One region of the Pseudomonas sp. NIBRBAC000502773 genome, then DNA from elsewhere that is predicted to be linked to it. Evidence: riboswitches for the same ligand, from Rfam matches in the RefSeq annotation. Region 1 holds a riboswitch; each other region holds the start of a gene.
What was found. Region 1 has a riboswitch for cobalamin ahead of NIBR502773_RS05675 (ABC transporter substrate-binding protein). Riboswitches for the same ligand answer to the same signal wherever they lie in the genome.
Positions count from the first base shown of each region.

Region 2: it holds a riboswitch for cobalamin, as region 1 does, so the genes downstream of both, cobO (cob(I)yrinic acid a,c-diamide adenosyltransferase) here and NIBR502773_RS05675 (ABC transporter substrate-binding protein) in region 1, are expected to answer to the same signal.
Region 3: it holds a riboswitch for cobalamin, as region 1 does, so the genes downstream of both, cobW (cobalamin biosynthesis protein CobW) here and NIBR502773_RS05675 (ABC transporter substrate-binding protein) in region 1, are expected to answer to the same signal.

Region 1 is NZ_CP041189.1:1,253,314-1,256,583, forward strand. It holds gene NIBR502773_RS05665 (M4 family metallopeptidase) at 1-581, opposite strand, end outside; gene NIBR502773_RS05670 (DNA/RNA non-specific endonuclease) at 711-1,640, shown strand; cobalamin riboswitch at 1,677-1,871, shown strand; gene NIBR502773_RS05675 (ABC transporter substrate-binding protein) at 1,985-2,995, shown strand; gene NIBR502773_RS05680 (iron ABC transporter permease) at 2,992-3,270, shown strand, end outside.
Region 2 is NZ_CP041189.1:1,554,828-1,558,097, reverse strand. It holds gene NIBR502773_RS07060 (sorbosone dehydrogenase family protein) at 1-782, opposite strand, end outside; cobalamin riboswitch at 882-1,139, shown strand; gene cobO (cob(I)yrinic acid a,c-diamide adenosyltransferase) at 1,212-1,823, shown strand; gene NIBR502773_RS07050 (cobyrinate a,c-diamide synthase) at 1,820-3,169, shown strand; gene bluB (5,6-dimethylbenzimidazole synthase) at 3,166-3,270, shown strand, end outside.
Region 3 is NZ_CP041189.1:6,181,367-6,184,636, reverse strand. It holds gene cobN (cobaltochelatase subunit CobN) at 1-106, opposite strand, end outside; gene cobW (cobalamin biosynthesis protein CobW) at 110-1,171, opposite strand; cobalamin riboswitch at 1,264-1,464, opposite strand; gene NIBR502773_RS28340 (hypothetical protein) at 1,796-2,530, shown strand; cobalamin riboswitch at 2,609-2,814, shown strand; gene NIBR502773_RS28335 (CbtB-domain containing protein) at 2,911-3,099, shown strand; gene NIBR502773_RS28330 (CbtA family protein) at 3,111-3,270, shown strand, end outside.

The sequences.
Region 1 (3,270 bases):
TTCAGCGCGCCGGATTGATTGAAATACATCAGCTTGGCCTCGTCCTCGGTGACGCCGTGGGCCAATTCATGGCCAATCACATCGAGGGCCACCGTGAAGCGGTTGAACAACTGCCCATCGCCGTCGCCAAACACCATCTGGGTCGAGTTCCAGAACGCATTGTTATAGTTCTGGCCAAAGTGCACGGTGGCATCCAGGGCCATGCCGGCGTCATCAATGGAGTTGCGGTCGAACACCTCTTCGAAAAAATCGAACGTGGCACCCAAGCCGTCATAGGCTTCGTCCACGGCGGCGTCGCCACTGGCGGGCTGGCCTTCACCGCGGACCAGCTTGCCCGGCAGGCTGTCGGTGCCTTCGGCGCTGTAGATCGAGCGCCGTTTGCCGGCACCCATGACCAGGGCCATGTGGGCCGGCCCCTTGGCGGGCACTGCGACCATGCGCAGCGAACGGAACGTGCTGTCCTTGGCGCGGGTGCGCAGCGCGATGTCGCGCTGGGCCTTATCACCGTGACGCGCGATCTGGTCGAGCATGTACGGTGGGATCAGGCAGAAAATCGGGTTGCGGTGGTGGCGATCACACATTAGCTGGCTCCCTGTTGGCATATGGTGTAGCTCCGGTAACCGTTTGAGGATAGCCCCCCAGGGTTAACCCGTGTCATCAATTGTCATCAATCTATGTTGCAGTCGTGTTTATCCAAGGAGGACTTACCCATGCCAGCCCGCAAAGCCAAAATCGATCTTGCGCACCGCCCACGACTCGCCGATCTGCGCCCGTTGATCGCGACCAATCCCACCCTGATGGAAGCCCGGGCGGCGACGCCCCGTGTCACCGCGGCCAAGGACCTACAGGACCGACGCGGCTACGCCGAGGATTTTCTCAGCAGCTTCGCGGTGCCCTGGCCCACCGCCGCTGAGGCATTGGCGGACGACGTCCAACCGCTGCGCCTGGACTACACGCATTTCTCGGTGACGATGTCCCGTTCCCGACGACTGGCGCTCTACGTGGGCGTCAATATCGATGGCGGGCAGCATGTGGAGATAGTCCGCAGCAACGACACCTGGGCCTACGATGGGCGCCTGCCGATCAGCGCCCAGGTTGGTGAAGAGCTCTATGCCAGCAATGGCCTGGACCGCGGCCACCTGGTACGGCGCCAGGATCCCAACTGGGGCGACGCGGCAAACACCGCCAACCTCGACACCTTCCACTTCACCAACTGCTCGCCGCAGATGAGCGGGTTCAACCAGAAGACCTGGCTTGAACTGGAGGACTACATCCTCAATAACACGCAACGTTGGAAAGCCCGGGCCACGGTGTTCAGCGGCCCGGTGTTCGCCGACGACGACCGCCTTTACCGTGGTATCAGAATCCCCAAGGCGTTCTGGAAAGTGGTGGCCTACCTCAGCGATGACGGCAAGCCCTCCGCCAGCGCCTACATGATCGACCAAAGCCGCGAGCTGGGTCAGCTCGACCTGATGTTCGGCCAGGTCAGGACCTACCAGCGCAGCGTGATCCAGATCGAACAATTGACCGGTATCCGCTTCGCCAACCTGGCGGACTACGACGGTTTCAGCAACGAAGAGCGCGCCACGGGCACGCGAATTGAAGCGCTGATCCGCGGCCCCGAGGATATTCGTCTCTGACCGGGCGCCCTTCGGGCTGTATCGCCTGGCCCTAATCAACTACCATACCGCGCCGGTTCCCGAACGGGACTAATAGGGAATCCGAAGCGCGGTACACCGCGTCAATCGGAACTGCCCCCGCAACTGTAGGTGCCGAGCCTGCTCCCCACTGCCACTGGACCGCGTCCGGGAAGGCCGGAGCGTGGCGACGACGCATCAGTCAGGAGACCTGCCGGCCCAGTAATCACTAACCGGCGGGGTGTCCGGGAAGGACCTCCTTGCCTGCCCGTTCGGCAGCGTTCGAGGGCGTATTTCCGAACCGTACCTCCCCTGTTTCCACGTACGGTTCACACGGAGATCGCCTCATGCTGCCACGCGTTACCGCCCTGATCAGCGGCCTGGGTTTCTGCGCCCTGGCCCACGCCGCCCCCACGCATTACCCGCTGACCCTGGAAAACTGCGGCAGCACCCTTACTTTCCCGCAGGCGCCCGCGCGCAGCGTGACCATCGGCCAGGCCGCCACCGAAATGCTCTATGCCCTCGGCGTGGCTGACCGCGTGGTAGGCACCTCGCTGTGGTTCAACAGCGTGTTGCCGCAGTTCAAGGCGCAGAACGACCGCATCGAGCGCCTGGCCAACAACGAGCCCAGCTTCGAAGCGGTGATCGCCAAGCGCCCGCAACTGGTGGCCGCCGAGCTGGAATGGGTGGTAGGCCCGCAAGGCGTGGTCGGCACCCGCGAGCAGTTTCACGAACTGAAGATTCCCACCTACCTGCTGCCCTCCGACTGCGAAGGCAAGGACAACCTGGTGGGCGCCGACGGCACGCGGCTGGAGCCTTTCCGTATCGAGACCATCTACAAGAGCATCCGCCAGCTGGCGCAGATTTTCGATGTACAGGATCGCGGCCAACAGTTGAACGATGAACTCCAGGCGCGCCTGGCCAAATCCGTGGCCACCGTGCAGAGCAAAGGCCTCAAGCAGGCCAGCGCGCTGGTGTGGTTCTCCAGCGCCGAACTGGCCAGCGACCCCTACGTGGCCGGCCACAAGGGCATTCCGGAGTTCATGCTCGAAACCCTCGGTTTGCACAACGTGGTGCAATCCGATGAAGAATGGCCCGCCGTCGGCTGGGAAACCCTCGCCAAGGCCAACCCGACCTTCCTGGTAATCGCCCGCATGGACCGCCGCCGCTACCCCGCCGATGACCATGAAAAGAAACTCGCCTTCCTGCGCAGCGACCCGGTCACGCGCAACATGGACGCGGTGAAAAACAACCGCATCATCATCCTCGACGCTCTCGCGCTGCAGGCCAGCATCCGCATGTTCGACGGCCTTGAACACCTGGCCACGGCCATCGACGGCTACGACCTGCCGCAATGATCCGGACCTTACTCGCCCTGGCGCTATTGCTGATCGCCGTGCTCGCCGGCGTGGCCATCGGCGAAACCGCCATCTCGCCGCAGGTGGTGCTACAGGTGCTCGCCAACAAACTGTGGGCGGCCGGTTACGTGCTGGACCCGATCGATGAAGGCGTGGTGTGGAACTACCGCCTCACCCGTGCCCTGGTGGCCGCCGCCTGCGGTGCGGGGCTGGCCACCTGCGGGGTGATTTTGCAGTCGTTGCTGCGCAACCCGTTGGCCGATCCGTACCTGCTG
Region 2 (3,270 bases), 300 kb from region 1:
GGGTTGCGCAGGCCGGAAGCGAAAATGCGCTGCTGGCCGCTGGCGCGATCCACTTCCCAGATAGCCGCCCGGCCCTGTTCCGCCTCAAGACCGTTCTCACCGACGTTGCTGTTGGAGCCGACACTCACGTACAGCTTGCTGCCGTCCTTGCTGGCGATCACGTTCTTGGTCCAGTGGTGATTCAGGGGCCCGCCCGGCAGGTCGACCACCTTGGTGCCAGGTGCCTTGATCGCGGTTTCGCCCGCTTGATAGGGGAAGCGCAGCAGCTTGTCCGAATCGGCCACGTACAGGTCATTGCCGACCAGTGTCATACCGAAGGGCGAATTGAGGTTTTCCAGGAACACCGTACGGGTCTCGGCAACGCCATCGTGATCGGCGTCGCGCAGCAGGGTAATGCGATTGGGGCTCGGCACCCCGGCACCGGCGCGGCCCATGACCTTCTCCATGACCCAGCCGCGAATGCCCTTGGAATCATCCGGCTTGGGCGGCGCATTGGTTTCTGCCACCAGCACATCGCCGTTGGGCAGCACATACAGCCAGCGCGGGTGATCCAGGCCTTCGGCGAACGCCGCCACTTGGGTGCCGGCCGCTGCCGTTGGCTTCACGCCCTGCGGCCAACCGATAGCGGGGGCGATGTTCACCGTGGGAATCAGGGTTTTGTTCGGCTCCGGTAGCTGCGGCGACGGCCCGGTGCCGTCGGACACCTGCAGGGTGGAGCTTTCACCGCAGGCCGCAAGGGTGCCGGCGAGCATGATGAGTAGGGCGAGTCTGGTTTTATGCATGGTGTTCTCCTTGATACCTGTAAGGGTAGAGGAGGGCGCTGGTGCGATGGTTCAAGTGCAAGGCCAGCTTTAATTGACGCTCCACCCCCAACCCACTAACCTTCGCGGCTTGTTCCAGGTGCTCTGTGACCCATGGGTCGACCGAGTGAAACAGGGAAGCCGGTGAGCGAGCGCACTTGTACACAGTGCTGCCGCGATTCCGGCGCTGCCCCCGCAACGGTAAATGAGTCAAGACGGTGCCTTTTGCCACTGTATCGCCCGCGATATGGGAAGGCGCGCCGTCGGCGTGTTCGCTCTGTCGATGAGCCAGCGCACCACTCATGAGCCCGGAGACCGGCCTGGATCATCCAACAGCATCACGGTGGGCGATGCTTGGCTGTCTGTTTTTTCCTGCCTGCCGTTTTTGTCCAGCCCCAATGGAGAGCTGCCATGACCGATACCCCCGACCGCGACGAACGCCACCTGGCGCGCATGCTGCGCAAAAAAGCCGTGATCGACGAGCGCATCGCCAATTCCCCCAATGAGTGTGGCTTGCTGCTGGTGCTGACCGGCAACGGCAAAGGCAAGAGCAGCTCGGCATTCGGCATGCTCGCGCGCGCCATGGGCCACGGCATGCAGTGCGGTGTGGTGCAGTTCATCAAGGGGCGCAACAGCACCGGTGAGGAGTTGTTCTTCCGCCGCTTCCCCGAGCAAGTGCGTTTCCACGTGATGGGCGAAGGCTTCACCTGGGAGACCCAGGACCGCCAGCGCGATATCGCCGCCGCCGAAGCCGCCTGGGCCGTGTCCCGCGAACTGCTGCAAGACCCGCGCATCGGCCTGGTGGTGCTGGATGAGCTGAACATTGCCCTCAAGCATGGTTACCTCGACTTGGACCAGGTCCTCAGCGACCTGCAAGCGCGTCCGCCGATGCAGCACGTGGTCGTCACCGGCCGTGGCGCCAAGCCTGAATTGATCGAAATGGGCGACACCGTCACTGAAATGGGCATGCTCAAGCACGCGTTCCAGGCCGGTATCAAGGCACAGAAGGGCGTCGAACTTTGAATCAGCCCCGTCACTGCCCGGCCGTCCTGATCGCCGCACCGGCGTCCGGCCAAGGCAAAACCACCGTCACCGCCGCGCTGGCCCGTTTGCACCGCAACCTGGGGCGCAGGGTACGCGTGTTCAAATGCGGCCCGGATTTCCTGGACCCGATGATCCACGAGCGCGCCAGCGGTGCGCCGGTGTATCAATTGGACATGTGGATGGTGGGCGAGCAGGAAAGTCGTCGGCTGCTGTGGGAAGCGGCGGGTGAGGCCGACCTGATCCTGATCGAAGGCGTGATGGGCCTGTTCGATGGCACACCGTCCAGCGCCGACCTGGCGCGGCATTTCGGCGTGCCGGTGCTCGGTGTGATCGACGGCACCGCCATGGCCCAGACCTTTGGCGCCCTGGCCCTGGGCCTGGCGCGTTATCAGCCGGACCTGCCGTTTGCCGGGGTACTGGCCAACCGCGTCGGCACCCTGCGCCATGCGCAGTTGCTGGAAGGCAGCCTCACCGAAGGCTTGCGTTGGTATGGCGCCCTGTCCCGCGAAACCGGAATCGAACTGCCCAGCCGCCATTTGGGCCTGGTGCAGGCCAGCGAGCTGAATGACCTCGACGTGCGCCTGGACGCCGCCGCCCAGGCCCTGGGCAGCAGCTGCGAAGTCGCATTGCCGCCACCGGTGACCTTCGCCGCGCCGGAAGTGATCGAGGCCGAGCCGTTGCTGGCCGGTGTGCGCATTGCGGTGGCCCGTGACGAAGCCTTCGCCTTCACCTATGGCGCCAGCCTCGACCTGCTGCGGGCGATGGGGGCCGAACTGACGTTTTTCTCGCCGATCCATGATCTCCAACTGCCCGAGGCCGACAGCCTGTACTTGCCCGGCGGTTACCCGGAATTGCACCACCAGGCGCTGTCGCAAAACACGCCGATGCTTGACGCCATTCGTAACCATCATGCCGCCGGCAAACCCTTGCTCGCCGAGTGTGGCGGCATGCTCTACCTGTTGGATTCGCTTACCGATGTCGACGGCACCCGCGCCGAGCTGGTCGGCCTGCTGCAAGGCGATGCGGTGATGCAAAAGAAACTCGCGGCCCTGGCCCTGCAAAGTGTCGAGCTGCCGGAAGGCGTGCTGCGCGGGCACACGTATCACCATTCCCTGACCAGCACCGAGTGCCAGCCGATTGCCCGTGGCCTGAGCCCGAACGGTGGGCGCGGTGCCGAAGCGGTGTTCCGGCAGGGGCGGATGACGGCCTCTTACGTGCACTTCTATTTTCCGTCGAATCCGACGGCGGTAGCCGCGTTGTTTGCCCCGGACCGAGCTGAAACCCCATCCACTGTGGGAGGGGGCTTGCCCCCGATAGGGCCATGACCGACAACGCTTTCCCCCAGGCCGACCGCGACGCCGTCTACCGCGCCATCGCCGAACGCCGCGACATGCGCCACTTCAGCGGCGGCAGTGTCGCCCCCGAA
Region 3 (3,270 bases), 1.8 Mb from region 1:
TGGAATCGCCGCTGCACAGGATCACCAGTTCGGCGGGGGTTTGGCCAAGGTCGGCAATATTGTCGTCCGCGACGAAACCACCGGGCTGAGTCCTGAGCAGGTGCATGGGTTAAACGCTGAGGGCGGCGCGCAGTTGCGCTTCGAGGCCCGCCGCGTCCAGCTCTTGGCCGATCAGCACCAGCCGCGTGATGCGCGCTTCGTCGGCGCCCCAGGCACGGTCGAAGTGCTTGTCGAAACGCGTCCCCACACCCTGGATCAGCAGGCGCATCGGCTTGTTCGGGATGGCGGCGAAACCCTTGACCCGCAGGATGCCGTGCTGAACCACCAATTGGTTCAGGGCGTCGAGCAGCAGCGCTTCGTCGGCTTGGGGCAGGTCGATGGAGATGGAATCGAAGGCGTCGTGATCATGCTCGTCTTCACCTTCGTGGTGATGATCGTGGTGGCTATGGCGAGCGTCGATATGTTCTTCGGACCCCGCGCCCAGGCCGATCAACACGTCCAACGGCAGGCGACCGCTGCTGGCTTCGATGATCTTCACCGCCGGCGGCAGCTCTTCGGCGACTTCCAGGCGCACACGGGCCAGGTCTTCGGCGCTGATCAGGTCGGATTTATTGAGGATCACCAGGTCGGCGCTGGCCAACTGGTCGGCAAACAGCTCGTGCAGCGGCGATTCATGGTCCAGGTTCGGGTCGAGCTTGCGCTGGGCGTCGACCTGATCCGGGAACGCGGCAAAGGTGCCGGCGGCCACGGCCGGGCTGTCGACCACGGTGATGACCGCATCAACCGTGCAGGCGCTGCGGATTTCCGGCCACTGGAAGGCCTGTACCAAGGGTTTCGGCAGGGCCAGGCCCGAGGTTTCGATAAGGATATGGTCGAGGTCGCCGCGACGGGCGACGAGTTCGCGCATCACCGGGAAGAACTCCTCCTGCACCGTGCAGCACAGGCAGCCGTTGGCCAGCTCGTACACGCGGCCGTTGGCCTCTTCTTCGGTGCAACCGATGGAGCACTGCTTGAGGATCTCACCGTCGATGCCCAGTTCGCCGAATTCGTTGACGATCACCGCAATGCGACGACCCTGGGCGTTGTCGAGCATATGGCGCAGCAAGGTGGTCTTGCCCGAGCCGAGGAAGCCGGTAACGATGGTGACGGGGAGTTTGGCCAGTGTTTTCATCGGATGCCCTTTGGGGCGGGCATACGGGACGATAGGCACTGCGGCGGCGCGCAGAAGCGGATTTCGTCACCGGATCACCCCGCCCGGTTGAATTGGAAAATCGGTGGCGAGGCAGGTCTCCTGGCTTGGGGCTTGCGGGTCTTGCGACCGGCGCCGACTGCGCCTTCCCGCCGCAGTGGCAGTGGCGTGGCAGTCAGATAAACCCTTCACAGTTGCGGGGGCAGCCGCGGCTTTGACCGCGTTCCCTTCTTAGCTTCGACCTGGGCCGAAGAACCTCGAGGGTGCAAGGCTACGCAGTGAGTACGAGCGGGTCAATGTCGAAACGGCCAGACCGCCCGCTTGAACACTATACAGGGGTTGAAAACGGACGCCCATCATTAGGCGTTTGGTTCAGAATCTTTGATATCAGTGCAGACGGCAATAGTGAGCAACTTACGTAAAAGCTCGCCTTGAAGTCAGACTAATTATTTAGTCCATACGAATTAAATAAGCGCTGTAACTTAACGTAATCAGTTCCCAAATGAGTACAGGGAACAGAAATATCGAAAAACACCACACATCCTCGGAGCAGCTTTGCCAATAGACGAAGTTTAACGCTGCATAGCCAACTCGGATAAAAACACTATGGAATTTTCAATACGCACTCAACCTACTGCGCCCCTCCCTCCGGCATCGATCGAAGTGACTGGCAACGTTCCCCCCAAAACCGACTCTCTGCCCCTCGCAGCGGCACAAAAAAAATCATCAGACATCACGTTTTTAGAGAACCACAGCAACCCGATGCTGGCCAAAGAACTGTTGCACCATTTCCGCGACCTGGAAGGCCCGGACGGTAAGGCACGCAACAGCTTTCGCTTGACCGACCTCAAAAAGATGGCGGCAGGCAAACTACACGACGGACGAGATGCCAAACAAGAGCAAATAGAGCTTGCGAAGGAGGTCATCAGCCGCCCAGACCTAATGACGTCACTCTTTCCACAAACACCTGGAGTGCACTACGGCGAGGCGACCTGGAACAATGTCGCTATTATCGCTGAAGACTTCAAAAGTCTTAGCGATGGGTCTTTGCTGGGGCAAGTTAGAGTTTATTTTCGCGAGTTCGCCGAAGGTGCTAACGATGAATATGTAAACTTTAACGAACTGCGAGAGGCTGCACGCGAAATACGGAGCACTAGAGATTTCTCCTACAATGCAACAGCCGTTGCCAAAGAACTTCTTAATCGACCTTACCTGCTTCGTCAGTTGGATATAATACCCGGCGCGTTCTTGCATACAACCAAACCAGACGACAGGTTTAGTTTGTCCAATATTACGTACGCACGCATGGCGGCCTCTTACTCGCCCCGTCGCCCTGCCTGATCAACATCCACTGGAACGCCTGCCGTAAACTGCGGGGCGCCAGTCGTCTATTTGACGCCCGCCCACTGCCCATGCTCTCCTACACATCTTGTTTCGGGTGCCCTTCACAGGGTGAAACGGGAAACCGGTGAGTCATAGCCTTATGACGAGTCCGGTGCTGCCCCCGCAACGGTAAGCGAGTGAAGCGTCAGATCCACTGTGCCTGTACGGCATGGGAAGGCGACGTTTTGTAGACCCAGTGTCCCTCGCAAGCCCGGAGACCGGCCCGAATAACATCGAATAACAAACCCGCGGTGGGCGGGCGCTGTTAAAACCCTGCGTGCCTGGCTCGCGGGGTTTGCATGCGCTCGTGTCACCCTGACACCTGAAAGGGACGCGCCATGTCGATCATCAGCAGCACCTCGCACACCGCCAGCAGCTCCGCCACCCTCAGCCAACGCCTGACCGCCGCCATCGGCGCGTCGATCCTTGGCGCGTGCCTGGTGTATTTCGCCGGTTTCTCGCACATCGAGGCGGTGCACAACGCTGCCCACGATACCCGCCACAGCGCCGCGTTCCCGTGCCACTGAGGCCTGCCGACATGATCAAGCGTATTGCGCAAACCGCAGGGTTCACCGGCCTGCTCGCCGCCCTGCTGCTGACCCTGCTGCAAAGCTTCTGGGTCGCTCCGCTGATTCTGCAGGCGGAAACCTTTGAAAAAGCCCCGGCCGCGACTGAAGTGGCCCATGAACATGCTGCTG